2 regions of the Xenorhabdus bharatensis genome follow, and region 2 is predicted to be linked to the other one. Evidence: predicted binding sites of a transcription regulator. Region 2 holds the regulator's gene; the other holds the start of a gene.
What was found. Region 2 encodes PurR, which represses purine synthesis genes. Its sites were predicted from a motif close to CANGCAAACGTTTGCNTG; they were not measured.
Positions count from the first base shown of each region.

Region 1: a site for PurR is predicted at 783-800, ahead of cvpA (colicin V production protein). Genes of this name have one in related genera too.

Region 1 is NZ_JBBMXG010000001.1:271,324-287,262, forward strand. It holds gene purF (amidophosphoribosyltransferase) at 1-208, opposite strand, end outside; gene cvpA (colicin V production protein) at 241-729, opposite strand; gene dedD (cell division protein DedD) at 931-1,638, opposite strand; gene folC (bifunctional tetrahydrofolate synthase/dihydrofolate synthase) at 1,628-2,926, opposite strand; gene accD (acetyl-CoA carboxylase, carboxyltransferase subunit beta) at 2,919-3,863, opposite strand; gene AAC855_RS01070 (DedA family protein) at 4,021-4,710, opposite strand; gene truA (tRNA pseudouridine(38-40) synthase TruA) at 4,786-5,631, opposite strand; gene AAC855_RS01080 (aspartate-semialdehyde dehydrogenase) at 5,631-6,641, opposite strand; gene pdxB (4-phosphoerythronate dehydrogenase PdxB) at 6,741-7,868, opposite strand; gene AAC855_RS01090 (AraC family transcriptional regulator) at 7,986-8,777, opposite strand; gene AAC855_RS01095 (DMT family transporter) at 8,938-9,846, shown strand; gene AAC855_RS01100 (Bug family tripartite tricarboxylate transporter substrate binding protein) at 10,466-11,440, shown strand; gene AAC855_RS01105 (tripartite tricarboxylate transporter TctB family protein) at 11,454-11,885, shown strand; gene AAC855_RS01110 (tripartite tricarboxylate transporter permease) at 11,895-13,418, shown strand; gene fabB (beta-ketoacyl-ACP synthase I) at 13,469-14,683, opposite strand; gene mnmC (bifunctional tRNA (5-methylaminomethyl-2-thiouridine)(34)-methyltransferase MnmC2/FAD-dependent 5-carboxymethylaminomethyl-2-thiouridine(34) oxidoreductase MnmC1) at 14,899-15,939, shown strand, end outside.
Region 2 is NZ_JBBMXG010000005.1:78,313-94,251, reverse strand. It holds gene tyrS (tyrosine--tRNA ligase) at 1-584, opposite strand, end outside; gene pdxH (pyridoxamine 5'-phosphate oxidase) at 803-1,456, opposite strand; gene anmK (anhydro-N-acetylmuramic acid kinase) at 1,500-2,609, opposite strand; gene AAC855_RS06665 (outer membrane lipoprotein) at 2,944-3,417, shown strand; gene slyA (transcriptional regulator SlyA) at 3,497-3,934, opposite strand; gene AAC855_RS06655 (DUF1289 domain-containing protein) at 4,614-4,853, opposite strand; gene gloA (lactoylglutathione lyase) at 5,107-5,514, shown strand; gene rnt (ribonuclease T) at 5,653-6,303, shown strand; gene AAC855_RS06640 (Grx4 family monothiol glutaredoxin) at 6,358-6,699, opposite strand; gene sodB (superoxide dismutase [Fe]) at 7,059-7,637, shown strand; gene purR (HTH-type transcriptional repressor PurR) at 8,162-9,187, shown strand; gene punR (DNA-binding transcriptional activator PunR) at 9,191-10,099, opposite strand; gene punC (purine nucleoside transporter PunC) at 10,236-11,414, shown strand; gene cfa (cyclopropane fatty acyl phospholipid synthase) at 11,769-12,920, shown strand; gene AAC855_RS06610 (riboflavin synthase subunit alpha) at 12,997-13,641, opposite strand; gene AAC855_RS06605 (MATE family efflux transporter) at 13,885-15,258, shown strand; tRNA gene AAC855_RS06600 (tRNA-Val) at 15,419-15,495, shown strand; tRNA gene AAC855_RS06595 (tRNA-Val) at 15,530-15,606, shown strand.

The DNA of each region.
Region 1 (15,939 bases), on a different contig from region 2:
TTCCGATTGCCCCTTGTAAACGTAACATGTGTTTTGTTTCAAACACATCTTTAACCAAACCATTGGCCTTACGTAAACGGAATTCATTGTTACCATCAATAGTCGCAATACCTGCTGCATCCTGTCCACGGTGCTGAAGCACCGTCAATGCATCATAAATCGACTGGTTAACCGATGTAAAACCAACGATACCAACAATACCGCACATGTAGTCTTTCCTCATCAGTCAGGCGGAGAAGGCTATTTCTCCGGTAGGAAACTCGACGCGTTTTGCAGGTAGTCAAAAAACCACCTGATAATTTGACTGAACTGAGGGATCAACTGCGACTGTTTCCAGTCCGCACTTTGGGGAAGCGGAGTAAATGAGTCTGCAAGAAACAAAATAGCAGAAACGATTAAGACACCCCGCAGTGCCCCGAAACAGATCCCCAGAACCCGATCAGTACCTGATAAGCCTGTTCGCTGAACAAGTGAACCAATCACATAATTTACTACTGCACCCACAATCAGTGTTGCAATGAATAAAATAGCAATCGCAACCCCATTGCGCACCAGCTCATCGCCAAGACGGGTAAAATAAACCGCCAGGTAAGTATAGAAGTGGCTTGCAACAAAGAAAGCACATCCCCAAGTGATCAGTGAAAGTGCCTCACGAACAAAGCCCCGAATCAGGCTGACCAGTGCAGAGAAACCAATAATGGCAATAATTGTATAATCTATCCAGACCATATTTTAATCCAAAACAGGCTCCCGACTTTCAGGTCGGGCGCATTCTAACAGAAAACGAAAACGTTTGCGTAGCAGATTTATCACTCCGCTATTAAAAATAATTTAAGGAACCGCTCATATCTGCCTGTACAAGCTATGTGCATTATGAAGGGCTCCTGAACTTTCACGGGGGGTTTTAACCCGGTATGTAAGACCATGATGTTATGGCGTGTAATTTTTAATTTGCCCCTGTAAACCGGTTAATTCTTTCAGTTCAGGCAAAATAGACCCCAAAGCCTGTTTTGATGCATTCGGCCCGACATAGATCCGGGTTAACTGGCCTTGTACTGCCGAAGAAGGAACCGTATACACCTGATGCCCGGAAAGACGCAGCCTAGCCACAATTTCATTTACTTTATCCGCATTTTTTAATGCCCCAAGCTGGACAACGTAAGCAACCGCCTGCGGCGCCTGCTCAACAGACCGGGATTTCATTTCCGGCTGGCTTTCAGTGCGATTCTCTACCTTAACCTGCGGTTTGGTTTCTGGTTTAGGAATAACAGGAAGATCAGATTTTACCTGTTCTCCGCTGTCTCTTGACGTTACAGCTGGCGGCTCCGGTACTGGTTCCGGAGCCGAAGCACCGGAAAATGTATCAGTACCTGCCGTATCCGTACCTTGCTGTCGCTCCTGAGTTTGTGTCTGCATCGCCTCTGCAGCCCCTTCCGGAGGTGTAGACAGCATACTTTGTGTCAGTGGCGGAATCGAATCAATATTCTCTTCATCACCCGGCTTAGGCACTAATGGGATAGAAGCGAATTTTCCCTCATTATATTTCTTATCGCCGTCCAGTAGCATCGGCAGTACGATGACACTCAGTGCCACCAGAACGATGGTTCCGACTAAGCGATTTTGAAATTTACTTGCCACGTCCCTTTATCTCCTCCAATGACTCCATAACATGAGCGACCGTATGGAAAGAACCACAGACCACGATAATATCCTGCTCTGATGCCTCTTCCATAGCCTGATGCCATGCCTGTTCAACATCCGGGAATATTCGGGCATCGGGTAAGTGTTCCGCCAGCACAGCCGCTTCTGCACCACGAAATTCATGCAGTGATGCACAATACCATTCGTCAATTTGCTGAGTAAGACAGGCCAGTGTTCCCGCAATGTCTTTATCCTGCAACATGCCGACAACACCCCGTACTTTACTGCCCGGTGAACGGGATAACTCCGTCAGTTTTTGTGCCAGATATCCGGCGGCGTGGGGATTATGAGCCACATCCAGAATGATACGCGGCTTTTCCCCTATGATTTGAAAACGCCCCGGTAACTGGGCACGCTTCAAACCATCATGAATAGCCTGTTCATCAATCGCCTGACTGACTTTATCATTCTGCTGTAACAGACAATGAATGACGCCCAGTGCAGTTGCAGCATTCGCTAATGGCAGGTTAGGGATCGGCAACGAGTTAAATTGTCGATCAACTGTGCGCCAGTGCCAGCTCTCTTTTTCCTGAGCAAAATCCCAGTCTTTACCACAGCTGAATAATTTTGCGCCCAGTTCATCGGCAACATCAGCAATGGAATGTGGCATATCCGGCTCGCCAACGACAGCAAAGTGGCCCTGACGGAAAATACCCGCTTTTTCGCGTCCGATACGTTCACGATCCGCGCCAAGCCAATCGGTATGATCCAGTGCAATGCTGGTAACTACGGCAATATCTGCATCGACAATATTCGTGGCATCTAGGCGCCCACCCAGCCCTACTTCGAGGATCACAACGTCAAGATCAGCTTCTCTGAAGAGCTGTAATGCCGCCAGTGTTCCATATTCAAAATAGGTTAAGGAGATATCACCACGCTGGGATTCAATGCCAGCAAATACACGGCAAAAATCCTGTTCTGTAGGTTCCTGACCCTGAATACGTACCCGCTCGGTATAACGCACCAGATGCGGGGAGCTATAAACACCAACTTTCAGGCCCGCAGCCAGAAAAATGGATTCAAGGGTATGGCAGGTTGTGCCCTTACCATTGGTACCGGATACCGTAATGACTTTAGGGGCCGGATGTAGTAAATCCAGTTTATCGGCAAGGGTACCGATACGCTCAAGCCCCATATCAATCGCTTTCGGGTGCAGGTTTCCAAGGTAGGAAAGCCACATCGTCAGTGACGATGTGGCTTGAGGAATTTGTAAAGTATCAGACATCTTCTTTATTAGGGTTGATGTGTATGTCAACTTCGACGTCAGTAGGTTCAGCAACAATTTCTGTTACCGCTGTTTTCGCGTCGGGATGTGGCTGATGAGTCAGCATGGCAAGCATACTGGCAATTCTTTCTCTCATTTCCGGACGGCGCATTATCATATCAATCGCACCTTTTTCCAGCAGGAATTCACTGCGCTGGAAACCTTCCGGTAATTTCTCACGTACCGTCTGCTCGATAACCCGTGGGCCAGCAAAACCGATTAATGCCTTAGGCTCGGCAATATTGATGTCACCCAGCATACCCATACTTGCGGTCACACCACCGAACGTCGGGTTAGTCAGAACACAAATATAAGGTAAGCCACGCTCCTGCATTTTCGCTAATGCAGCACTGGTTTTTGCCATCTGCATCAGTGACATCAGTGATTCCTGCATACGTGCTCCACCACTGGAGACAAAGCAGATAAACGGGCAGTTATCTTCCAGTGCCTGTTCAACACCACGCACAAAACGCGCGCCTACAACCGAACCCATGGAGCCGCCCATAAAGTTAAACTCAGATGCAGCCGCGACAACCGGCATATCATGTAACAAGCCTTTCATGACGATCAGGGCATCTTTTTCCTGAGTCTGCTTCTGAGCTGCTGCCAGCCGATCTTTATATTTTTTGATATCGCGGAATTTCAGGATATCTTTAGGCTCTAATTCGCTGCCTAACTCTGTTGTACTTCCCTCATCCAAAAATGACTGCAAACGCTGGCGGGCAGAAATTTTCATATGGTGGTCACATCGTGGACACACTTCGAGGTTACGCTCTAATTCAGCGCGATAAAGCACCTGACTGCAACTGTCGCATTTAGTCCAAACTCCTTCAGGGATACTTGCCTTGCGAGTTTGCATGATTTTGCTTTTGTTTAGAATCTTTTCAATCCAGCTCATTAATGAACCTTTCCGTCTGATTCTGGCCTATAACGGGGGCTGCATTTCCTCGGTATAAGCCAGCTTTTGTTTTACGTGCCATTAAACCACAATGCTATAACAGTGTGGATAAAAAACTGCTCAAACCTGTTTGTGGCTATCTATCATTTAGTGACATCTAATTATTATCTGCCGCATTTTTAGATGCCGCCCGGCGATGACGCCAGATTTCAATCACACCCGGCAGAATAGAAATAAATATAATTGCAACAATTAATAATTTCAGATTCTGTTGGATAATCGGCATGTCACCGAATAAATAACCGGCATAAGTGAACAATAATACCCATATCAATGCCCCGATAACATTATATGCAGCAAAATGTCGGTAAGACATTTTTCCCATCCCGGCAACGAATGGCGCAAATGTTCGGATAATTGGCACAAACCGCGCCAGAATGATCGCTTTTCCGCCATGTTTCTCATAAAACTGATGAGTTTTATCCAGATAACTGCGACGGAAAATCCGCGAATTTGGGTTATTGAACAGTTTCTCACCGAAAACACGACCAATAGTATAGTTTATCGCATCCCCGATAATTGCCGCGGCAATTATCAATGCAGCCATAATATGTACGTTAAGATCGTTAGAATCCAATGCCGACAGCGCTCCCGCTACAAATAGCAGTGAGTCCCCCGGCAGGAACGGTGTAACCACCAGCCCGGTTTCACAAAATACGATTAAAAATAAGATCCCATATACCCAGTCACCATAATTGGCAACTAATTCAGCCAAGTGGGCATCAATATGTAAAATAAAATCAACAATGAACTTCGCGAAATCAATAAAATGAGTAAAAAACTCCATAATATTCCTCGTAGTACTCAAACATCCCTGCCGTCATTCGAAAAAATCAGCATTTATCAGTCAAAAACCAGTTCATCAGTCAGAAACCAATTCATCAGCCAGAAACAAAGGCCCCATCACCGGCTCAGGCAACCCAAAGTGAGCAGGATAATCCACCGCAACTAAATATAGCCCTTCAGCTTTAGCCGTTGCTGCTGCTTTTGTCCGATCTTTCAGTGCTAACAGTTCAGCCATCCATTGTACGCCCTGATTACCACAGCCAATTTCCAGCAGGCTGCCGACAATATTACGCACCATATGATGGACAAAAGCATTCGCTTTGATATCCACGACAACATAGTGCCCGTGGCGACTGACATTAATGTGCATCAGATTGCGCCACGGCGAATTGGACTGGCACTGTACTGCTCTGAAAGAAGTAAAATCATTTTCTCCTAACAGACATTGGGCTGCTTCATGCATCTTTTTCTCATCCAGAGGATAATGAAAATGCGTGACACCTTTCGCCAATACCGCAGGACGATAACGATGATTAAAGATAACGTACCGATACCGACGTGCTGTTGCACTGAAACGGGCATGAAATTCATCATCTACCGCTGTCACCCAACGCACTGCGATATCCGCAGGCAAATGGGTATTAACGCCCATTGTCCATGCGGCATCTTTACGCTGTGCCGAAGTTTCAAAATGCACAACCTGCCCCGTTGCGTGAACACCTGCATCCGTTCTGCCTGCGCAGAAAACAGCAATGGGTTCATTTGCAACTTTTGACAGCGCTTTTTCCAGACACGCCTGTACACTTCTGACTTCCTGCTGACGCTGCCAGCCATAATAGCGGCTGCCGTCGTATTCAATCCCCAGTGCAATTTTCACTTTTTTTGCTTCTGGCACAGACTGATTCAGTTCTGTATCAGACATCAGTAAAATTGCTCCTGAATCAGTTTTTCTGCGATTTCAACCGCCATCAATGCACCACCGAAACGAATGTTATCGGCAACAGACCAGAACTGTAGCCTCTCCGGCATTCCGTAATCATTACGCAGACAGCCGATACTCAGCCCATCTGCACCTGATGCATCAGTAACCTGAGTCGGGTAATCCCCCTCTTCTGAGACCTGAATTTCTTCAAGACGTTCAAATTCGTCACGCGCTTCTTCTACACCAACCGGACGCAGCGTTTCTACACTGACCATCTGGGCAATACCGTAGAAGACGGAAGACTGAACACAGCTGACAGAAACAGGCAAACCTTCATCCTGTAATATTCTGCGAACCTGATCGACAATCCGGCGCTCTTCACGCACTGTACCTTCCACATCAGGCAGCAAAGGCAGTAAGTTGAATGCCAGCTGTTTATTGAAACGCCCCTCATCGGGTGGGATACCATTCAATAAACGGGCACTTTGCCCTGCTAATTCTTCAATCGCTGCTTTACCATGAACAGAAACCGGCAGGATATTAGTCAGTTGTAAACGCGCGATACCCGCAGTATCAATTAAAGGTTTGATAGCCGTTAACACCTGACTGGTTGCACTATCAGCAACTGAAACGATATTACGGTTACGATACTCAGCCAACGCATGGGGGTTTACTGTCGGCACAACCAATGGAACATCCGGTTCAGCAGCAAACAACCCGCTGCTGTCTATCACCAGACAGCCCGCTTCTGTTGCCTGTGCAATATGTTGTGCGGTGACGTCCATACCCACAGCAAAAAATGCTAGCTGTACCTGTGACCAGTCAAATTCGGCAACATCGTGAACGGTGATGTTCTTACCATTAAACCGCTTGATGCTGCCGACACTTTGTTCACTGGCAAGAAGATGCAGTTCACCAACCGGAAACTGGCGCTCCTGTAATAACGCCAATATCGCCTCACCTACTGCGCCCGTTGCACCCAATAGCGCAATATTCCAACCTTCTGACATGTTGGTTTTCTCCACTTCTCTTTTATTTTGCTGGCAGGCAGAGAATTCTGCCTGTTGTTAACTCAATACAGTTAATTAAACACCGTTAATCAGCTGTTTTTAAATGACTTTAGTTTCAAATCCAATCTGGGATAGTAATTGAGCACTGCTTTCAGAATCACAATGCACTGTCAGGGAAGACCACTCACGGCGTTCCGGGTAATTTTTCCGCAATTGGTCAAAAGCACCATTCTGCCCGGCTACCTGACGCAATGGTGCATCATCACGGCGCACATCATACACTAAATGCATCAGACGCTTCAGGATGCTTTGTGTCACTTCACCACGAACCGTGATATGGCTGAAATCAGACTCAGGTAATAAGTCAGACAATGCGGTTTTTTGTGGCTTGCCTAAAAATTCACAATACGCCTCAAAAACCTGAGTTGTACCGCGGGCCTTGCCTTCCAGCGTATATCCCGCAATATGCGGTGTACCGATATCCACCAGCGCCAGCAAAGGTAATGAAAGGTTAGGTTCTGGTTCCCAGACATCAAGTACGACGCGCAATTTTTTTCCGTTTTGTAAAGCTGATAACAGTGCTTGGTTATCAACCACTTCGCCACGGCTGGCATTAATTAAGATCCGGTTATCCGGCAAGGCAGAAAGCAGTTCTGCATCTGCCAGATGATAAGTCTGATAAGGGCCTGATGTATTAAGCGGAGTATGGAAAGTCAGAATATCTGCCTCTTTGACCAATTTTTCCAAAGGCCAGAATTCACCTTCATCACCCCTATCTGCCCGAGGTGGGTCGCACAGCAGAGTTTTCACGCCCAGAGCGGCCAGTCGTGCAGCCAGACGCCCCCCGACATTTCCAACACCGACAATACCGACAGTTTTATCCTTCAGCTGAAATTGATCCTGTTCTGCTAATATCATCAGCGCGGAGAAGACATACTCAACAACAGCAATTGCGTTGCATCCGGGGGCAGCAGAAAAACCGATCCCCGCCTGCTCTAACCACGGCTGATCGACATGATCCATACCCGCGGTCGCTGTGCCGACAAATTTTACAGCACTGCCTTTTAACAGGGACTCATTAACTTTAGTGACAGAACGCACCATAAAAGCATCCGCGTGTTCCAGAACCCCCTCAGGCACAGGGCGCCCCGGAATTGCCTGAACTTCTCCTAATTGTTTAAAGAGTTGTTCAGCATAAGGCATATTTTCATCGACTAAAATTTTCACTTTTCATATCCAACGACTTGAGTGGGCGTGATCCGCTATTCTGCCATTTAATCGACATAATGCCTAATCCCGCTTTCTCTTTCTGCTTAGCTCTTTAATGAGAAAATTTCCGCAGCCTCATGCACTCTGATTGGTGTTACTTTCAGCTGATCCTTTCCTGAATCGTTCCGGTGTTGTTCCGGCAATCTGTTGAAACATAACAATAAAAGCCGACGATGAACTATAACCCACATCAAATGCAACTTCATGAACGCTTTTCCCCTGTTCCAGCAAAGAAATCGCATGCAGAAAACGCAGACGCTGTCGCCACTCACTAAAAGACATCCCCAACTCCTGCTGGCAACGGCGTGATAAGGTTCTTTCCGAGGTATAACGCTTCTTTGCCCATTCTACCAATGAAGTATTATCAGCGGGGTTATGCTCTAATGCCTGTAAGATCGGTGCAAGCAGTTTATCTTTTGATGAGGGCAGGTAAGTATTCTGGCTTGGTGAAATTTCAAGCTGATCAATCAGGATCTGTGCCAGACGCTGATCTTTATCTGTCTGGGGCCGGATAATCCTACGGCTAAAGAAATCCTGCATAATGGCATTAAAAATAGAACTTAACCGGATAATACAGGGATGTTGGGGCAAAAATTTGCTCAATTGCGGTGAAATATCGATTATCCAAAACTGCATCGTTTTCCGGTTATAGCTCGAATGAACCTTATTTTTCGGGATCCAGATACTGAATTCCGGAGGAGCCAGAAAACGTTGTCCTTCCACAGCCATCTCCATAACGCCGCTTACAACATAAATTAATTGCCCGAATGGATGGGAATGCAGCATAAATTCAGTATCAGCACTCAGGGTTTCATCACGAAAAATGAGGGTGTTGGGTATATCCCAGTCCGGTAACTGAAACATCATTTGATTAACTCCCTTTCAAAAAATTCATTTTTACTCCCAAAAACGGAGAGGCATTTATAAATTGTCCTGATTGCCACATCAGTTGGCGGATTATCAATATGTATAATAAATCGGTCACTGCTACACTAAGTACACGATGTTCTACACACAATGAAACTCAATGAAAAATTTATTATTTCCCCTTATTGCTGTACTGATTTGGTCAGCTAATGCGGTAGTCAGTAAATCCGCAGCAATCTCAATTGAACCCGGCGCTATCGCTTTCTATCGCTGGTTTATCGCGTTTTTGATTTTGACGCCTTTTATCTTACTGCCGGTAATAAAGCAGTGGAAAGCAGTCATCCCACACTGGTGGAAATTATTGATTCTGGGTTTTCTTGGTATGGTTCTTAATCAAAGCCTGATTTACTATGCTGCCCATACTGTCAGTGCAACATTGATTGGGATCTTAACCTCATTAATTCCGTTGCTGACGATCATACTCAGTATATTTATACTACGGATCACGCCGACCGTTGGCATTATACTCGGAACGGCTTTTTCACTGTTTGGGCTGATATGGCTAGTGGGTAAAGGTGAACCGTCTACTTTATTGGAGAACGGATTAGGGATCGGAGACGCAATGATGTTTATTGCATCAGCCGCTTATGCTTTGTACGGCGTCCTGACCAAACGCTGGGCAATTCCATTACCCAACTGGCAGGCTCTTTATATACAAATCGGGTTTGGCGTACTGTTACTTTTTCCTAATTTCATGATGACAGAAGATGTTCAGCTAACCAGTGATAATATTCCTCTTGTACTGTTTGCGGGTATTCCGGCTTCAATTATTGCACCTTATGTGTGGATACAGGGAGTTAGACGATTGGGTGCAAATATGACATCGATATTTATGAATCTGGCTCCGGTCTTTACCGCCATCATTGCGATTGTAGTACTTCATGAGAAGATGTATAGCTATCATCTTATCGGAGGAGGTATTGTGCTGGCTGGTGTGATGATTGCCCAACAATTACGTACCCCAATTAACAGTTATAAAAAACAAACTGAAAATAGTATCAAAAGTTAATCGTAAGACATTTTAAATAACTTTATCACCAGTTATTGCCCAATAGTATCATTGGGCAATAACTGCAAAAACAGATCGTAATACCTCCCTCCGAACTGAATCTATTTACTGTTCTCTTCATTTATTGTTCATAACTCACAGATGAGTTATTAAACTGAAATCTAGTGATTCTATAATCTATAAATTTATTTTTGTTAATATCAAAACAATTTAGAAAAACACATTAGTTAAACTTGTTCAGTATTAATAAATATTAATACTGAGTTCTATTAAAGATACATTTAAAGAAGATTCTCTAATATATACTCGATAAACTTCAAGTTACAACGGGTAATCTGAGGAAAGTCCTTATATCTCGCCACATTGTGGGGATATATAACATGCACATTGAAGTTGAATTAGTATAAAAAATAAGGCCAGACTTACTCTATTTCAGTTATCAATAACATTAAGTATTTTGGTGTATTTAAAAGCAAACCAAATGTGACATTAGGTGATTAGTGTCACATATAAACATTTTTCACGGCTAATAAGAGATTTCGGTTCTATAAATAATAATGCACCAGAGATTTATTGTATTGTCACCATTACTGGACTGGTGCCATGTGAGGAATAAAAAATGAAAATATTAAAAACATTATTAGCGGCTACTGGTTTACTTTTCTGTATCAATACCTTTGCAGCCAGCGCCCCTGACAGAACTGAATGTATCGCTCCAGCCAAACCCGGAGGCGGGTTTGACTTAACCTGTAAATTGGCTCAGGTCTCATTATTAGAAACTAAAGCTATTAATTCACCTATGCGGGTAACATTTATGCCCGGTGGCGTCGGCGCTGTGGCCTACAATGCTATTGTTGCCCAGCGACCAGCCGAGCCGGGAACGATTGTCGCCTTTTCCGGTGGCTCGCTGTTAAATCTTGCTCAGGGAAAATTCGGGCGTTACAACGTGAATGATGTGCGCTGGCTGGCCGGTGTTGGTACTGATTACGGTATGATTGCCGTTCGTCAGGATTCTCCTTATAAAACCTTAAAAGATCTCCTCAATGTATTTAAGAGTAACCCCGCCAATATTGTATTTGGTGCCGGTGCCTCCATCGGCAGTCAGGATTGGATGAAAACCGCATTACTCGCCAAAGAAGCCGGTATTGATCCACACAAAATGCGTTATGTCGCCTTTGAAGGTGGAGGAGAATCGCTTACAGCTTTGCTGGGTAACCATATTCAGGTTTTTTCCGGCGATATCAGCGAGGCTCTACCGTACCTGACAAGTGATAAAATCCGTGTTCTTGCTGTCTATGCAGACAAAAGACTGGATGGCGTTCTGGCAGGTATCCCGACAGCTAAAGAACAGGGTTACGACATTGTGTGGCCGGTGATCCGGGGTTTTTACATGGGGCCGAAAGTTTCTGATGAACAATATCAATGGTGGGTTGACACGTTCAACACACTGCAACAAACCGACGAATTTAAAAAGCAGCGTGAACTACGCGGTCTATTTGAATTCAATATGACAGGCAAAGAGCTGGATGATTATGTGAGAAAACAGGTTACTCAGTACCATGAAATGGCTAAATCTTTTGGTTTAGCGAAATAATAGGGACTGCATTATGAGTGATCGTATTTTTGCCGTCATCTGGTTAGTGTTATGTGGAATAGGGCTGGTCATTGGCTGGGGTATCCATAGTGAATACAGCTATGAGCCACTCGGCCCGCGCCCTTTTCCGATTGCTATTATTTCGTTAATGATATTGTGCGCACTGCTACTACTATTCAGAAAACCGGAAATAGTTGACTGGCCTGTTCCACAAACATTGCTCCGTTTATTCTTACTGGTTACTTCACTGATCTTTTATGCCGGAACGTTTGAGTGGTTAGGCTTCCCTCTTGCAACAACATTATTGACTGTCAGCATTGCATTACTGTTTAACGCCACACTTCCCGCCGCAATTATTTCTGGCTTGATCTTAGGTACCTCTCTCTTTTTTATCTTTGATCGCCTGCTAGATGTCACTCTGCCAATTGGTAGCCTGTTCAGGTAAGGAGATAAAATGGATACATGGATATACCTAACACATGGTTTTGAAGTCGCATTAATCCCTAAAAATCTGGTCATTGCGCTAATCGGTTGTTTTATTGGTACTGTTGTTGGCCTGCTTCCGGGTCTTGGCCCAATCAATGGGGTTGCGATTTTATTACCTCTGGCTTTTGCTCTGAAACTCCCCGCAGAATCCGCCTTAATCTTACTGGCAACGGTCTATATTGGCTGTGAATATGGAGGGCGGATATCTTCAATTCTGCTGAATGTGCCGGGGGACGCCGCTGCCATTATGACCGCTCTGGATGGGCACCCGATGGCAAAACAAGGGAAAGCCGGGGTTGCATTATCTATCTCAGCGGTCAGTTCATTCTGTGGGTCAATTCTGGCTATTGCTGGGATCATTTTGTTTGCGCCTCTTCTGGCAAAATGGTCTTTGGCCTTCGGGCCTGCCGAATATTTTGCCCTGATGGTTTTTGCAATTGCCTGTCTTGGCAGCATGATGAGCCAGAATCCGGTTAAATCGCTACTGGCGGCCTTGATTGGTTTGGGGTTAGCCACTGTAGGCGTTGATTCTAATACAGGTGTTTATCGTTTCACCTTCGATAGTGTCCACCTCTCCGACGGAATTCAGTTTATTGTCGTTGTCATTGGGCTGTTCTCTGTCAGCGAAATTCTGTTGATGCTGGAAAGCACGTCTACCGGCCAAAAAGTAATAAGTAAAACCGGAAGATTGCTGTTTAATAAAAAAGAAGCTAAAGCCTGTACCGGGCCAATATTACGCTCGTCAGTTATTGGTTTCTTTGTCGGAATACTTCCCGGTGCCGGAGCGACCATTGCCAGCGCAATCACCTACATGACCGAAAAAAGGCTCAGTGGTAACAGTGATTCGTTTGGTAAAGGTGATATCCGGGGCGTTGCCGCTCCTGAAGCGGCCAATAATGCATCCGCATGTGGCTCATTCATTCCCATGCTGACACTGGGTGTGCCCGGTTCAGGCACAACAGCGGTAATGATAGGCGCACTGACGCTCTATAACATCACTCCGGGACCTGCTATGTTCACCGAACAGCCTGATATCGTATGGGGATTAATCGCTGCACTACTTATTGCGAATATTCTATTGCTAATTATGAATATCCCAATGGTTGGTCTATTTACCCGTATGCTGAGCATCCCACATTGGTTTTTAGTTCCGATCATTGCCAGCATCTCAGCAATCGGCGTTTATGCAGTACACAGCACAACGTTCGATCTGATGTTAATGGTTGGTCTGGGGGTTTTTGGTTACATCCTCAGGAAAATGAACTTCCCAATGTCACCCCTTATTCTGGGGTTTGTGCTCGGTGAAATGCTGGAGCAAAACTTAAGGCGGGCTCTTTCAATCAGCAATGGTAGTTTTGATATCCTGTGGAGTAGTGCTATCGCTCAGTCTTTGCTGGTTTTAGCTGCACTGGTTCTAATTATTCCACCTACATTACGGATCATTCGTAAAAAACGGCAGAAAAGCAGGAAAATTTATAGCCAATCCACATAACTGATGAATTGGCTTTTACTCAGAACGATAAAATATTCAACTTTAGAAAATCAAGCAGAATATTTACGCATTACCAAAGATGCATTCGTACCACCGAACCCGAAGCTATTGGACATCACTGTTCTTAGCTCGCGTTCGGTCGGTTCTGTAATAATATTCATACCCAGCGCTTTTTCATCCAACTCTTCGATATTAATGCTCGGTGCAATAATCCCGTGCTCCAGCATCAACAGGCTGTAAATTGCTTCCTGAGCACCCGCCGCTCCCAAAGAATGCCCGGTCATCGCCTTAGTCGCTGAAATTGCAGGTGTGTTGTCACCAAATACTTCTCTGATAGCTTCCAGCTCTTTCAGGTCGCCAACCGGCGTCGATGTGCCATGAGTATTGATATAGTCTACTTCACCATCAATACCGTCCATCGCCATTCTCATACAACGAACCGCTCCTTCGCCTGAAGGTGCTACCATATCCATTCCATCGGAATTTGCTCCGTAGCCAATAACTTCAGCATAAATATGCGCGCCACGGGCTAATGCATGTTCCAACTCCTCAACAACCACGATACCGCCACCGCCTGCGATAACAAAGCCGTCACGGTTTTGGTCATAAGTACGGGAAGCCCGATCCGGAGTTTCATTATACTTGGTGGAAAGCGCACCCATTGCATCAAATTCACAGGCTATTTCCCAGCTAAGCTCTTCACCGCCACCCGCAAAAATAACATCCTGTTTGCCTAGCTGAATTAACTCAACAGCATGACCGATACAATGCGCAGAGGTCGAACAGGCAGAACTGATCGAATAGTTCACGCCTTTAATTTTAAAAGGTGTTGCCAGACAAGCTGAAATGCCGGAAGCCATTGTTCTTGTAACCATATAAGGCCCGACACCCCGCAAGCCACGGGCACGCATACCGTCTGCACAGACAACCTGATTATGAGGTGAACCGCCACCAGAACCGACAACCAGCCCTGTGCGTAAATTAGAAACCTGATCATCTGACAGGCCGGAATCTTTGATTGCCTCATCCATTGCCAGATAAGCATAAACAGAAGCATCACTCATAAAGCGCTGTGTTTTTCGGTCAATCAAACCCGTTGTATCCAGTTTGACATTTCCCCAAACTTGGCTGCGAAGCCCCATTTCTTTGAATTCTTCGGAAAAAGTTATCCCGGAAAGGCCTTCTTTCAGAGATTTAAGCACCTCTTTCTGGTTATTACCAATACTGGAAACAACTCCCAGACCAGTGATTACTGCTCTTTTCATTAATTACCTCATCAATATGTTTACCTGCGGGATTTCCTACTCGCACTTTAGCGTACACTTGTACGCTGAACAAGTCCGATCAGGTTAAAAATTGTGGAACAATTGATCAGAGTCAGTTCTTAAGATCCTCAATAGGTGGTGTAACAGCATCAAGACCGTTAAAATCCCCCATTATTCTTCACAACAATACAGGTCTTATTTTGAAAAACAGTATCGTGAAAAACAGTACTATCAGTAGCGCAACCCTAAGTTGGAATGAACAGGGCACACCTATTTCTGAGCAGTTTGATGATGTTTATTTTTCAAATCAAGATGGGTTGGAAGAAACGGTATATGTATTTTTGAAAGGCAATCATTTTCCTCAACGTTTTAACACACATCCTCGTTCTGATTGCGTTATTGCTGAAACCGGATTTGGTACAGGGTTAAATTTTCTGGCACTCTGGCGGGCTTTCTCAGCTTTCAGGCAACAATCACCCGATGCTACATTAAAAAGGCTTCATTACATTAGCTTTGAGAAATATCCATTAAAAATCGCAGATCTGAAAAATGCCCATCAACGCTGGCCAGAACTTCAGCCATTCTCTGAAGAGTTATGTCAACAGTGGCCCTTACCACTCTCAGGTTGTCATCGGTTAATTCTGGATAATGGTGCTATCACGCTGGATCTTTGGTTTGGTGATGTAAATGAGCTATTACCCAAGATAACTTCTGGCCTGAACAGCAAAGTTGATGCATGGTTTTTAGATGGTTTTGCCCCATCCAAAAATCCACAAATGTGGAGCGAACAACTGTTCACTTCAATGGCAAAATTTTCCCGCTCAGAAGGGACATTTGCGACTTTTACTTCCGCCGGTTTAGTTCGCCGCGGATTACAGGAAGCAGGTTTTGATGTCAAAAAAATAAAAGGTTTCGGGCGTAAAAGAGAGATGCTGACAGGCACTTTACTTCCCACAGCTCTCAATTCCAGCCCGGATACCCCTTGGTTTACCCGACAAAGCGCAGCATACACTGATGATATCGCCATCATTGGCGGCGGTATTGCCAGCGCACTTACTGCGCTAGCTTTATTGCGCCGTGGAGCAAAAGTCACCCTATATTGTCAGGATGAACACCCGGCACAAAATGCGTCAGGTAATCAACAAGGCGCGCTGTATCCCTTACTGAATGGTCAGAATGATCCACTCGAACGTTTTTTTACCTGCGCATTTACCTTTGCCCGTCGTCAGTACGACCACCTGACTGAACAAGGCGTT
Region 2 (15,939 bases):
ATCTGCAATTCAACACCATATTTTCCATTCAGGTTAGCAAAGTCATAAGACTGCAACAGGTTATAAGAAAACTCAGTGTACGAAATCCCAACATCATCACGGTTCAGGCGCTGTTTAACCGCTTCTTTATTGATCATTTGGTTAACGGAAAAGTGCTTACCGATATCACGCAGGAAAGAAAGGACATCCATTTGACCGAACCAGTCATAGTTATTGGCTAATTCGGCACCATTTTCACCCTCAAAGCTCAGGAACGGAGAAACTTGGTTACGAATTTTCTCAACCCACTCTTTAACAGTGTCTTCTGTGTTTAATTTACGCTCCGTCGCTTTAAAACTAGGATCACCAATCAAACCTGTCGCTCCACCTACCAAAGCTACCGGTTTATGCCCATTCAGCTGGAATCTTTTTAAACACAGCAAGGGAACCAGATGGCCCAAATGCAAGCTGTCAGCGGTAGGATCGAAGCCGCAATAGAGAGAGACCGGACCTTGCGCCAGTCTTTCCGCTAACGCTTCTTCATCCGTTACCTGGGCAATAAGGCCCCGCTCTTGCAGTTGTTTAATCAGGTTATTGCTAGACATCAATGACTCCATTGGTTTGTGTTCTTTACTTATATCCTTCATCTTCCAAGTTGCAGCTTTATCGGGTATATCGTTTGTTCTGAGTACTACCGGGCTGCAACTTGCAATCTATCAGGCATATATCATTGTCTAATTGTCACGATTCGCTGTAAATCGCGTGCTATAGCATAAAACGCCAGTACTATAAGTGCCAGTATTAAAAACGGTAATTAATGCAGTTAAGGCGCCAGACGATCAATATGCCATTTATCTCCTTCACGCAGGTATAGAAAACGATCATGCAGACGGCTTGCTCCCCCCTGCCAGAACTCTACCGAATCAAACTCAACCCGGAATCCACCCCAAAAACTGGGTAACGGCACTTCGCCATTCTGGAATTTCTGCTTCAGTTCTAAAAACTTCCCTTCTAAAATACTTCGGGCAGAAATACGGGAAGATTGTTGTGAAGCCCAGGCTGCGATCTGACTGTCTCTCGGGCGACTATGGAAATATTTCACTACTTCGAGAGGCGATAAACGCTCGGCTTTACCCAGGAAGCTGACCTGACGCTCAAGCTGATACCACGGGAAATGGAGGCTGATACGGTTATTCTGAGCTAAGTGTTTCGCTTTGCGACTACCAAGATTGGTGTAAAAAACCAGACTGCGGTTATCAAAATGCTTCAATAGGACGATACGCTGATAAGGCTGCCCATGCTCATCGACTGTTGCTACGCACATCGCCGTTGGGTCGCTAAGCCCAGCATCACAGGCCTGTTTCAGCCAAAGCTCAAAAAGCGCCATCGGCTCTTCAGTAAGATCCTTTCGCCGTAACCCACCACGCATATATTCGCGGCGCAGCTCTGCTATATGAGTATCATTATGTTCTGACATGTCTAATTCTCTATTTCTAAGTGAATTTCAGCATAACATGTTATCAGCCAGCGACAGGATAAATTGCGCCTAAAATGGTTTCCCTATCAGCACCCGTCACCGATGGCAAGTTACCCGACAACCCAGACATTGTACGGAATGCCAGCCAAGCGAAAGCCAACGCTTCCATATCATCACCGCTCAACCCATATTTATCCGTTGTTGCAACTTCAGTATCAGGTAACAAAGCAGATAACCGACGCATTATAAGTGGGTTTCTGGCACCACCACCACAAACCAGTAAGCGCTCACAGCCATTATTGAGTAATACTTGTTCAGCGATGCTAACAGCTGTCAGTTCCGCAAGAGTGGCCTGTACATCGACCGGACTGACATCAGGGAAATCAGCTAACTGTGTTTCCAGCCATGCCATATTAAAATATTCCCGCCCGGTGCTTTTGGGCGCAGTACGTGCAAAATAGGGATCTGAAAGCATCTTCTGAAGCAGAGCGTTGTTTACACTACCCTCTCCAGCCCATTGTGCATCTTTATCGTAAGGCTGCTGTTTATGACGCCATGTCCAGGCATCCATCAGCATATTCCCCGGCCCGGTATCATATCCCTTAACCGCAGAATTTGGCAGAAGAGCAGAAATGTTTGCTATTCCGCCAATATTCAGGATCACACGCCTTTCGGTTGGATTACCCAATACCGCCATATGGAAAGCAGGAACTAAAGGTGCGCCTTGGCCGCCATAAGCCATATCACGGCGGCGAAAATCACCTACTGTTGTAATATTGGTTAATGCCGTTACACGGTTATTATCACCAATTTGCATCGTAAATGGCTTTTCACCATCAGGTTCATGCCAGACAGTCTGACCATGACACCCAATTGCAGTGATATCACTCGCAGTTAATCCGGTTTTCTTTAATAATCCTTTGACTGATTCGGCAAAAAGCGTTCCCAACTCATAATCGAGCTGCCCAACTGTTGATAATGTGGTTTGCTGGCCCTGACAAATAGCCAGTAATTTTTGCTTAAGTTCCTGAGGAAACGGATGACTGTAATTTTCCTTCTGTATAACAGCCTTATCACTGATCTCTGCTAAAACGACATCGACTCCATCCATACTGGTGCCTGACATCACACCAATATAACGTCCTGACTTCATAAATATTCCCCTATTTAAAGAATGGATTACATCTGTAAATACACCGGTGTAACTATAAAACACATTGATTTGGACTATATATGTTTCACTCGGAATATAAGAGATAAAATCTGAGTTTTGGAGAGCTCTTCACAAAACATGCTAAACTTTTTGTCAGGAATTATTCTTATTGGAGTTCAATGTAGAAATTTATTATATATTTATAGAGAGGCTATTAATGTATAGAATAAGTAACATGTAAAATTATTATACTTGTTACTGACCATTGTAGCCGAATGCTTGATTGTAGGGTTATTACCAGATTTCTCTCGAGGCATTAAAATTAGGAGTAACTATGTTCAAACGTTTCCTGGTTGGTGCAGTTGTAGTAACAACATTATCCGGATGTGCTGACATGGGAGCACTTTCTAGCGATACTTACTCGATTGATCAGGCCAAACAAATTCAAAACGTAACCTACGGGACTATTTTGTCTGTCCGGCCAGTCACGATAAAAGGTTCTCAGGCTGGTAACCAAAACATGCTAGGAGCGATTGGCGGTGCAGTATTAGGGGGGTTGTTAGGTGATTCGGTTGGCGGCGGTAGAGGCCAGAGGCTTGCAACAGCCGCTGGTGCTATTGTCGGTGGAATGGCAGGTCAAGGAATTGAAGGTGCTATCGATCAAACAAAAGGTGTCGAATTGGAAATCCGTACTGACAGTGGAAGAAACATTGTTGTGGTGCAAAAACAGGATCAGGTTTTATTCAGTAAAGGGCAACGTATCAAAATTGCCGATAGTGGTGATTCGACAACAGTCTCTCCTATCTAATAGGGTTAAAGTATATTTAAACAAAAAAATCGCGGATCACCAAAATATGGCCCGCGATTTTCTTTTTATCGATTAATTTTTATATTACCTGTTTATGTAATTGGCTAATATTTTTTTCGATTTTTTTTATTACAGAAGCAAGTAGAATTAACTCATCATGAGTAATTCCCTCCAAAATATCTTTCCTCGTCGAACCAATAACACTATCCACTTCTCTGATAAAATTTTCTGATTCTTCTGTTAATTTGATTCTTTTAGCACGCCTGTCATTAGCACATGTGTGCCTTGTAATGAGTTTCTTTTCTTCTAATTGATCTAACGTTCTTACCAGGGATGGTTGTTCAATACCAATTGCTTTTGCAAGTTGTATCTGTGACTGCTCCGGTGGTAACAAACTAATATTGTAAAGAGTAACCCAATGTGTCTGAGTTAATTTCAACGGCTTCAAGCGATGATCAATTAAAGCGCGCCAAACACGAACTAAACGTGCCAGGTCTGATCCCAATGTCAATTCCAATTACCCCTCCTTATAATTAGAGACTCATATAACATCAATGAATTATCCAATCAGTTTATTCATATGAATAATGGATACGCATCCTATATCTTGCTCACATTAGCAGAGTCAGATATTTCGCTAATTACTTAATTAGTATCGCGTTGGCTTGTTACTTAAAGTTGACATCTTCGTCGCCCTAAAGAGCGAAGTTTTACGGCGCACCGAATAAAATCGCGCATTAATCCACCAACGATATAAACTGTATAAAATAATCCTCCAACTTAACTATTAAGATTTTAAATATCAACGAAACAGATACAAACTCCAAAAAATAGACACAGTACCACTCGGTTAAAGTTCTATAAGAATAACCGCCATCCAAATACTAATCTATATATTTTTACATTAATATCATTTTTATCTTACAGTTAGCGTTAAGTAGATTATAAAACCTATTAAAAACAAACAGATAAAAAATTAGCATGATTATTGTTCGATAATTAATTATTTGATAAGAAACCTTTACCTAAAGGGTTTAATTAGTCAATCTCTGCAATATTTTTAAACGACCTATATCAAATAAAAAATAGGTAATATGAATAAAATATCACTTTATCATGGCAAAAGTTCTTAACCATAATGAAAATATGAAATATTATTCATATAAGAAAATTTCATTAACAGTTGAAAATGTGAATTAAAATAAACCAAGCTGTTTTGATGGAACAACTTCGTCATGTCCGTTATTTTTCAGTGTCCGCAGATATCTATCATGGCATAACCGCAATATTTCTCTTTTTTGCCCATCAGATAATTTCATCCACATAAAGCGTTCTTCCCTATTACGATAGCAACCTCGGCAGAAACCACTGGGACCTGATTCACAAATCCCTTTGCAAGGATTCGGAATAACAAAAAACTCTAGTTGCTCAGCCATGTCATCCTCCTGTATACAAAATTACCTAAACGATTATCTCTGAGAGAACTACAACATTATCTAGATCCAGCTCACATCAAATAAGTGATTACAAAGTAGTCTCGAGTAAAACAAAGGTGAAAGGACGCATTGAATTACCGTGTGTTTACCCTATATAGTTAAAAAACAATGGGGTCAGAGCACGAAATTCCGCCATTTTGCACTTTCGTGAAATTACTATTTTGATATAAAACCATAAACATAAGAGGTAATCATGCGTCTACTTCATACAATGATCCGTGTTGGCAACATGCAACGGTCGATTGATTTTTATACTAAAGTAATGGGCATGCGTCTACTTCGTACGAGTGAGAATCCAGAGTATAAATATTCCCTCGCCTTTGTAGGTTACTCTGATGAAAGCCAAGGTGCGGTCATCGAATTAACGTATAACTGGGATGTTGAGAGCTACGAAATGGGTACAGCATTCGGTCATATTGCTTTAGGTGTTGATGATGTTGCGGCAACGTGTGAACGTATTAAACTTGCTGGAGGCAATGTAATTCGTGAAGCTGGGCCAGTGAAAGGCGGAACAACTGTTATCGCTTTTGTTGAAGATCCAGATGGTTATAAAATCGAACTCATTGAAAATGAAAGCGCCAGTAACGCATTAGGTCATTAATTATTTTCCATATGCAAGTCTCCATATACAAGGGCATCTTTAACATGCCCTTCGTTTCCACTAGGTCGATATTACTTCTGCAATGCACAATAAATTTTGTCATAATATCCGCTATCCTGAAGTTAAGAATAAAATCAGATGTCTAATATAAAAGATCAAAACATGCTCAGTGGACGCTTTCGTGGTTATTACCCCGTTGTTATTGATGTAGAAACCGCTGGGTTTAATGCGCGGACAGATGCTTTACTTGAGATAGCTGCAACGACTTTAAAAATGGATGCCGAAGGTTGGCTGGCTCCGGCTGATACGCTGCATTTCCATATTGAACCCTTTGAAGGAGCTAATCTTGATCCGGCTGCGCTGGCATTTACAGGTATTGACCCGACTAATCCATTACGGGGAGCTGTCAGCGAATATACTGCGCTGCATGCCATTTTTAAGATGATCCGCAAAGGTATGAAAGAGAATAATTGCAACCGTGCCATTATAGTTGCTCATAATGCCAGTTTTGATCACAATTTTGTTATGGCGGCAGCTGAACGCGCTCGTTTAAAGCGTAATCCATTCCATCCTTTTGCTACGTTTGATACGGCTGCGCTGAGCGGTTTGGTGCTCGGTCAGACTATTCTGGCAAAAGCCTGCATTACAGCAGAAATCCCCTTTGACAGTAATCAGGCACACAGTGCTCTCTATGATACAGATAGAACGAGCCTACTTTTCTGCGAACTAGTTAATCGTTGGAAGCGATTAGGTGGTTGGCCGCTGGCCACTCCGGACGACGAAGTCTGATAAACTAAGAGCCTATTTGATTAGGCTCTTAGTACCAATAATGATTATCAAATCTTACTGGCTGTCTTCTTGTTCACGGTATTTATCCGCGGTTTCTTTAATCAATGTTTGCAGTTCACCGCGTTGATACATTTCCATCAGGATGTCACATCCCCCGACTAACTCACCATCAACCCAAAGTTGAGGGAATGTCGGCCAGTTAGCATACTTAGGTAATTCAGCACGGATATCTGGGTTTTGCAAGATATCCACGTAAGCAAAACGTTCACCACATGCAGATAAAGCCTGAACAGCCTGAGCAGAGAAACCACAGCTTGGCAGCTTTGGTGAGCCTTTCATGTACAGCAAAATCGGGTTTTCATTAATTTGGCGTTCGATTTTCTCAATTGTCGTCATTTTTACTTCCTTAAACCGCAGGTGCTGTTTATCAGCATCAGAAAAGATTGATTCAGAATACCACTTTCTGGTGCTGGTTTTCTACAGCGAACGTGCTGCTGCAAATTTTTATTCTGAACAACAAATTGTAATCACTGATATTTTCATACCCTATAAATATTTAATCCATTAAAACTGAACAGTTCTACATCAGCTCATTATTAAATCGCATCTTTTTCCCTGTTATTTAGCAGAAAAGTTGTTAAGATAATCACTAAAATAGCAACATGATAATAAGCTTAAATTTGCTCTATCCATGATTAATACTTTACGAATCATGGTTTATAAAGCCAAAAACCCGATATTAAAAGGAGTATGCAATGTCTTTTGAATTACCAGCATTACCTTATGCTAAAGATGCCTTAGAACCTCATATCTCAGCAGAAACTCTGGAATATCATTACGGCAAACATCACAATGCTTATGTTGTGAATCTGAATAACCTGATTAAAGGTACAGAGTTTGCTGGGAAAACACTGGAAGAAATCATCGAGACTTCTGATGGCGGTATCTTCAATAATGCTGCGCAAGTATGGAACCACACTTTCTACTGGCACAGCCTGTCACCAAACGGTGGTGGTGAACCTACCGGCAAAGTTGCAGAAGCCATCAACAAAGCTTTCGGCTCTTTTGCTGAATTCAAACAGCAATTTACTGATTCAGCCCTGAAAAACTTCGGCTCCGGCTGGACATGGCTGGTCAAGAAAACTGATGGTAGCCTGGCTATCGTTAATACTTCCAATGCAGCAACTCCACTGACTGGTGAAGATAAACCTGTTCTGACCGTTGATGTATGGGAACATGCTTATTACATCGATTACCGCAATGCCCGTCCTCAATATCTGGAGCATTTCTGGGCTCTGGTTAACTGGCAGTTTGTGGAAGAAAATCTGGCTTAATTAGCCTATCAGTACAATACAAGGGCAAGTTTTTCCGGTTCTGCGCACTGTTATGCTGTCTGAAGCTGAAGCGTGAAAAACTTCCCCTTGAAAAATAGATGGCGTTTCACCACTATGTTATTTCTGGGCTTAAGGTTATTTCCGTACTCAGGCGATCAAACAGAGACTCGCCAGAAAAACAATCATGACTAACGCACTACAAGCAGTCAATAATCCCAATTTCAGATCTGTATCCATAAACCATCCTCATCGTGAAAATTAAGACTCAGCAACACCATAAATTTTAAGTGGTTATTTATCTCAAAGATTAAAAATCGCACTGTGATATTTAATACATATACTTTATAGCATCGATTACTGCTTTCACTTTTGAGCTAGATCAGACAAAATTCACGGTTTATCACTAAATTATTGCCAGTTATCTTCCTATATACAAATATAATACTGGCAAATGATTAACAAAGATCTATATCCAGATAAAGGGTATACAAATTTAGACCAAAAGGTCAGGAGTCCTTTTTATCATGGCAACGATTAAAGATGTGGCTAAACGCGCTGGTGTTTCAACCACAACCGTATCCCATGTTATTAATAAAACCCGTTTCGTCGCCGAAGATACGAAAGCCGCAGTATGGGCTGCCATTAAGGAACTGAATTATTCTCCCAGTGCCGTTGCCCGAAGCTTAAAAGTCAACCACACAAAATCTATCGGGTTATTGGCAACTTCAAGTGAAGCACCTTATTTTGCTGAAATCATCGAGTCTGTCGAAAATAGTTGTTATAGCAAAGGCTATACATTGATTTTATGTAATTCCCATAACAACCTCGACAAACAAAAAGCTTATCTCGCAATGCTGGCACAAAAACGTGTAGATGGCTTGTTAATTATGTGTTCAGAATATCCTCAACAGTTGCTGGGGATGCTGGAGGATTATCGCAATATTCCTATGGTTGTCATGGATTGGGGGGAATCCAGAGGGGATTTTACGGATGCCATTATTGATAATGCCTTCCACGGCGGTTATTTAGCAGGCCGATATTTGATTGAACGTGGGCATCGTGATATTGCCTCCATTCCCGGCCCATTAGCCAGAAATACAGGCGGCGGGCGTCATCAGGGTTTTATCAAGGCACTGAAAGAAGCCAATATTACTATTCGGGATGAGTGGATTGTTCAGGGAGATTTTGAGCCTGAATCAGGTTATCAGGCCATGTGTAAGATCTTAAACCAGAAGCATCGCCCTACTGCGGTGTTCTGTGGTGGGGATGTGATGGCAATGGGCGCTATTTGTGCTGCCGATGAGATGGGTTTACGCGTCCCTCAGGATATTTCTATCATTGGTTATGACAATATCCGTAATGCCCGCTATTTCACACCCGCACTGACAACGATTCACCAACCTAAAGAACGGCTGGGACAAATGGCTTTCTCCACGCTACTTGATAGGATTATCAATAAACGTGAAGATGCTCAAACCATCGAAGTCCACCCGCGTCTTGTAGAGCGTCGTTCTGTTGCTGATGGTCCTTTTATTGATTATCGCCGCTAACAGTTAGTCTTCTTGCAGCCATTCAGCATTAAGCGTTGTGTTATCACCAAGATATCCAAGCAACCAGCTTAATGCAGGTGAATGGCTTTTCTGTGACCATGTCAGGCAGCACGGGCTATCAGGTAACGGCTGCTCAAGTTCAAGTACACACAATTTTCTCTGACGAATAAGCGGCAAGGCCCGGTGTTTAGGCACCATTCCCACACATAACCCCTCCATTAAACATGACAATCCCGCCTCCCAATCAGGAACCACCAACCGTCGCTGATTATCTAAAGCCCATGTATCACGCTTAGGCAGATTACGTGATGTATCCTCAAGACATAAACTGGCATAAGGCCGCAATTGGTCATCATTTAGTTTTTCCGTTATGAGTGCCAGCTCATGCGCAGGGCTGGCAACACACAGCCACGGCATAAAACCCATATCCCTGAAACTGTATCGCTCACCCACAGGAGAAGCACGGGTTGCACCAATAGCAACATCAACTCGCCCATCCACCAGCGCATCCCAGACGCCATTAAAAACTTCGGGATAGATAAATAACTCAATATCCGGAAAATGACGATAGAAATCCAGAATAAGCTGGCGTGTCCGTTCTGGTTTAACAACCTGATCAACAGCAATACTGAGTTGACCGCGCCACCCGTTTGCCACTTGCTGACATTGGTGCCGGGTATGATTCATTTTTTTGATAACAGAACGGGCTTCTTTGACAAAAATGGCTCCCGCTTCAGTTAACTCTACGTCACGGTGACGGCGTTCAAACAGAGAAACTGCCAGCCATTCTTCAAGTTGCTTTATCGTATAACTGACGGCAGAAGGCACACGGTGAAGCTCTGATGCAGCCGCACTGAAACTTCCTGTTCTTGCCACCGCATCAACAACTTCCAGAGAATATTCAGACCACATGTTTCTTCCTTTTAATTTTTTTCATAGCATGGTACAAATAATACCGTTTCACAATCAAAAATCACGCCATATAAAATAAGCTCCATATTTCTTTATCAATTACCACACCGATTGACTAACGCGATTTATTAACACAATGACAACAAATAAAAACTCTCTTCCATTTATGTTCTATCTTGCCGGCCTGAGTATGCTCGGTTACTTAGCCATTGATATGTATCTGCCTGCCTTTGATGCCATGAGCAAAGATTTAAACACATCAAAAGGTGCTATCAGTGCAAGTCTCAGCATTTTTCTCGGCGGTTTTGCCGTTGCTCAACTCTTATGGGGATTACTTTCTGATCGTCTGGGAAGAAAGCCTGTTCTGATTATCGGCTTATCCCTGTTCTGCCTCAGCTGTTTGGGTATACTTTGGATAACAAATGCAACTCAATTACTTGTCCTGAGATTTATTCAGGCTGTTGGCGTTTGCTCTGCTGCCGTTTCCTGGCAGGCTCTGGTTGTCGACAGATATGATGCTGAGCGCACAAAACGTGTTTTCGCTATGATTATGCCATTAGTTGCGCTTTCCCCTGCCCTTGCACCATTATTAGGCGCATGGTTACTGTCACACACCAGCTGGAGAATGATATTTCTTGTCTTGATGGCGGTAACGCTGTTACTACTGATACCTACACTTTTTCTGACGAACAAACGTGTTCCCATTGATACCAGCGCAGATAATAATAGTGCTTCTTTCTTCACTTTATTGAAGTCATCAGCTTTTAGCGGCAATGTTTTGATTTATGCTTCCTGTAGCGCAGGCTTTTTTGCCTGGTTAACGGGTTCACCAACTATTTTAAATAGCATGGGCTATGACGCAACAGATATCGGTTTAAGTTATATTCCACAAACTTTGGCATTTATGGTCGGTGGGTATGGTTGCCGTATTTTGTTGGAAAAAGTTAAAAGTGAAACTATATTTCCTATCTTATTGGCAGGTTATGCCATCAGCATGGTACTTATCTATTTAGCTGCTTGGTTCTATCCTTCTTTCATCGTTATTCTTATTCCTTTTTGTGTTATGGCAGCAATGAATGGGGCTTCTTATCCTATCGCTGTAGCAAATGCTCTTTCTGTTTATCCGAAAGACAGCGGTAAAGCGGCTGCATTGCAAAATGCTTTACAATTAGGCCTTTGCTTTATGGCCAGCATGCTTGTTGCCATGTTTATGAAAAGCCCTCTCTTGTCAACGACAACAGTGATGGTAGCAACCATTATCCCAATGGTAATAGGTTATTATTTACAAAAGAGAAAGTGTGATATTGGCAACTAATTATAAATTGATTAGTTACTCCACAATATAATACCTAAGAATACTCTAAACTAAAGGTCATATGATGATATGACCTTCCTCCAGCATATTGTTTAAATATTATTTCACCCATATACTCATATAGATTCATTATTCTAAAAAGCTCGGAATTTGAGGTTTAGAAGAGCAATGAAGCTCTCTTTTATATCACGGACGAATGGCATAACTGCCTTTAAGTCATTTTCTGATTAGTTTCAATATTCCCTACGGATTTCAAAATTCAGTTCAGCGGTAAGAAAACGAATCCAGGGAAGTATAAATAACCAGTAACAAAGAGGTACCTCAAAATTCCACCACATAAATGTTGGAGAGTATATGAGTTCATCTTTCGTTGAAGGAAATAAGAAAATCACTGACCAGTGGCACAGGATTGCTAATGACCTGCTTCAGGAAGCCGGTATTCAAATTAATGGAGAACGCCCTTTTGACATACAAGTCAAAAACCCTGATTTTTATAAAAGAGTATTGAAACAGGGATCTTTAGGATTAGGCGAAAGCTATATGGATGGCTGGTGGGATTGTGAGCGTTTAGATGTTTTCTTTTATAAGATATTACGGGCGGGTCTGGAACACAAAATTCCAAAAAATTTTAAGGACATTTTGATGATCATGACTTCCCGTTTGTTTAATTTACAGTCCCCCAAACGGGCATGGATTGTAGGGGAAGAACATTACGATTTGGGTAATGACCTATTTACACTCATGCTTGATCCCAATATGCAATATTCATGCGGTTACTGGAAAGATACGAATTCACTGGAAGAAGCTCAGTCTAATAAACTTCGGCTGATTTGCGAAAAACTACAGTTATCGCCGGGCATGACTTTGCTGGATATCGGTTGCGGTTGGGGAGGATTAGCCGCTTATGCAGCTAAACATTATTCTGTTTCCGTCACTGGGGTGACTATTTCAGTGGAGCAACAAAAGTATGCTCAGGAGCGCTGTAAAGATCTGGATGTGAAAATTATCCTTGAAGATTATCGGGATCTGAACCTCCAATTTGACAGAATCGTTTCTGTCGGCATGTTTGAACATGTAGGCTCCAAAAATTATGCTAATTACTTCGACGTAGTACGTAGGAATCTGAAGCCTGATGGCCTTTTCTTACTTCACACCATTGGTTCCAATCGGAATAAAGTGAATGTCGATGCGTGGATCGGTAAATATATTTTCCCTAATGGTCATTTGCCATCAATTTCAATGATTGCTAAAGCAAGCACCGGGAAATTTGTGATGGAAGACTGGCATAACTTCGGAGCTGACTATGATCGTACTCTAATGGCATGGTATGAACGTTTTATTACAAACTGGGATAAAATAGCTGATAACTACAGCCCCCGCTTCAAACGAATGTTCAGTTATTATCTGAATGCCTGTGCCGGGGCGTTTCGTGCCAGAGATATCCAGTTATGGCAGGTTATGTTCAGCCCACGTGGAATTGAAAATGGATTAAGAGTTCCGCGTTAATATTTTGCTTATAATGGATTTGCAATACCATTAAAAAGCTACAGAAATGAAAACTGTAGCTTTTTTCTGTCATATTTTAATTATCTTCCAATTGTGATAATACTTTTTCTTGCTCTTTCTGAGCCATGAAACGCTCAACAGTATCTACAATAGCCTGAGTCTGCGGATCAATTTCAATATTCACTTTATGACCGATACGCTTTTTACCCAATGTCGTACGCTCTAACGTTTCCGGTATCAAATGAACACAAAAACGATTATTGACGACATCTCCAATGGTCAGACTAATTCCATCAATGCCAACAAATCCTTTATGCAGGATATATTTCATTAATTGTTTGTCATAAATACGGAACCATATTTCATGGTTATTTTCTGAAGTGAAAATTTTCGCAATTTCAGCTGTTGTAATCACATGGCCGGACATTAAATGCCCACCAATTTCATCACCAAATTTTGCTGCTCTTTCCAAGTTGACTAAATCACCAATCTTAAGCTCACCAAGATTAGTCAGACGCAGCGTCTCTTTCATCAAATCAAAGCTAATCAGATCACCGTCAATTTTTGTGACAGTCAGACAACAGCCATTATGAGAAACGGAAGCTCCCGTTTCAATATCAGGTAATAATTCAGCCGGAAATTTGACTATATGAGTCCGAAAATGTGTTTTTTCTTCAATAGCAACTATAGGCGCCTTTCCCTGAACAATGCCTGTAAACATGGGGAACCTCTTTCATCGTTTTACATAATAAGTTAGTGTAACCCACTAATCTCTTTTAAACACTATTTCACGTGTAATGTGATTACTCATTTAGACTAAATATCAAACAATGATTGGATTAGTAAAATGAGTCCTATACAATACCTACGTTAACAACAGTTTGCTTTTCAAACAGTTCTGTTTGCTCGCAGAAATTTTCCTTATTTTTTCTATCGTCAATTTTTCAATTAAAAGGTGTAGTACGTGCAGAAATATTTCAATGAAGCGCGTAGTTTGCTCGCTCTGGGGATCCCCGTCATTATCGCTCAGTCTTCACAAACTGCGATGGGTGTCGTCGATACAGTCATGGCCGGTAAGGCAGGTGCAATTGAGATGTCCTCTGTTGCTATAGGGACGTCAATCTGGCTGCCGGCGATTTTGCTTGCTCAAGGGCTGTTGATGGCTTTAACACCAATCGTTGCTCATATGAATGGCTCAGGCCAGAGAAAAAATGTTGCAGGCCAGATCCAGCAAGGCTTTTGGCTGGCGACATTTCTTTCTATCTTTGTAATGACGATTTTATATAACTGCCGATTTATTATAGAAGCGCAGCATAATGTCGATCCCGTTCTGGCACAAAAGTCCATCGATTTTATCCATGCAATTATGTGGGGGGCACCCGGTTGCCTGTTCTATCAGGTTTTACGCTGCCAGTGTGAAGGGCTGTCAAAAACCAAACCCGCAATGGTTATTGGCGTTATCGGGCTATTAGTGAATATTCCTGTTAACTATATTTTCATTTACGGTAAGTTTGGTGCACCAGAACTTGGTGGTGTAGGTTGTGGGGTTGCAACCGCTAGCGTTTATTGGGTTATGTGTCTGTTACTACTTACCTATGTTAAACATGCACCATCTCAGAAAGATATTCACACATTTGAAACTTTTTCTCGCCCTCACTGGCATACACAAAAACGCATTTCTCTGCTTGGGTTGCCGATTGGGCTGGCTATGTTCTTTGAGGTGACATTGTTTGCTGTTGTCTCCTTGCTGCTCTCCCCTCTTGGAGTCGTGGATGTTGCAGGGCATCAAATCGCACTCAATTTCAGTTCACTGATGTTTATGTTCCCGTTGTCATTTGGTATCGCTGCAACCATCCGGGTGGGTTATAACCTCGGGCAGAAATCAACTGAAGGAGCCAAAGTATCAGCTTATACCAGCCTCGTGCTCGGGTTAATCATTGCTGGTATCACCGCGGCATTTACAACCATATTCCGTGTACCGATTGCTATGATGTACAACGATAATCCTGAAGTGGTCATATTAGCCTCTAATCTGATGTTATTTGCTGCTATTTACCAGCTTTCCGATTCTGTTCAGGTCATTGGCTCAGGTGTATTACGTGGCTATAAAGATACGCGTTCTATTTTCGTTATCACTTTCATCGCCTATTGGATTTTCGGATTACCAAGTGGTTATATTCTGGCATTGACCAATCTTGTTACTGAACCTATGGGCCCACAAGGGTTCTGGATTGGGTTTATTATCGGATTGACCGTTGCTGCAATTATGATTGGCTACCGGATTTGGTGGTTACAAAAGCAGCCTGATCATGCTGTCCTCGCCCGCTCTACCCGTTAATTTAGTACATTAAATTAATATCTCAAGGGGAAAAAGCTGCAAATTCACACTAAAAGATGTAAATGCGAGCAATCAAACACGAATTTGCATTTTTTCCCTTGCCAGATAGCTCAGCGATCGTTAATATTCGTCCCCGTTGTCACCCATAGAAATTTAGATTGCGTCCGTAGCTCAGTTGGTTAGAGCACCACCTTGACATGGTGGGGGTCGGTGGTTCGAGTCCACTCGGACGCACCAAATATCTGGTTGGCATAGCAATTCAAATTGATGTGCGTCCGTAGCTCAGTTGGTTAGAGCACCACCTTGACATGGTGGGGGTCGGTGGTTCGAGTCCACTCGGACGCACCATACACTTGATATCCTCCTTTTTATTTATCTGTAGTATCACCGTTACTTTTCTGATAGCCACTCGTATTCGTTATAAAAACGCTTTTCTCATCCACAATATTCAAGCTGCTAAAAATTATTTTTTTACTGTTGCGCAACAACTCTCTGATTTTTCTGATATGAATATGCTTATTTGTTATTCTTTCAAGATAAATTTTTTCCAGAATCACTTTTTGATTCATTTCACAGAAATTAGCCTCTATAATACGCCACTGTCATTAGTTGAATGGTTTCAGCCAATTAATTTACCGAATCCAGAAAAAATTGCAGATGATTAATCGCTCTAAATCCACA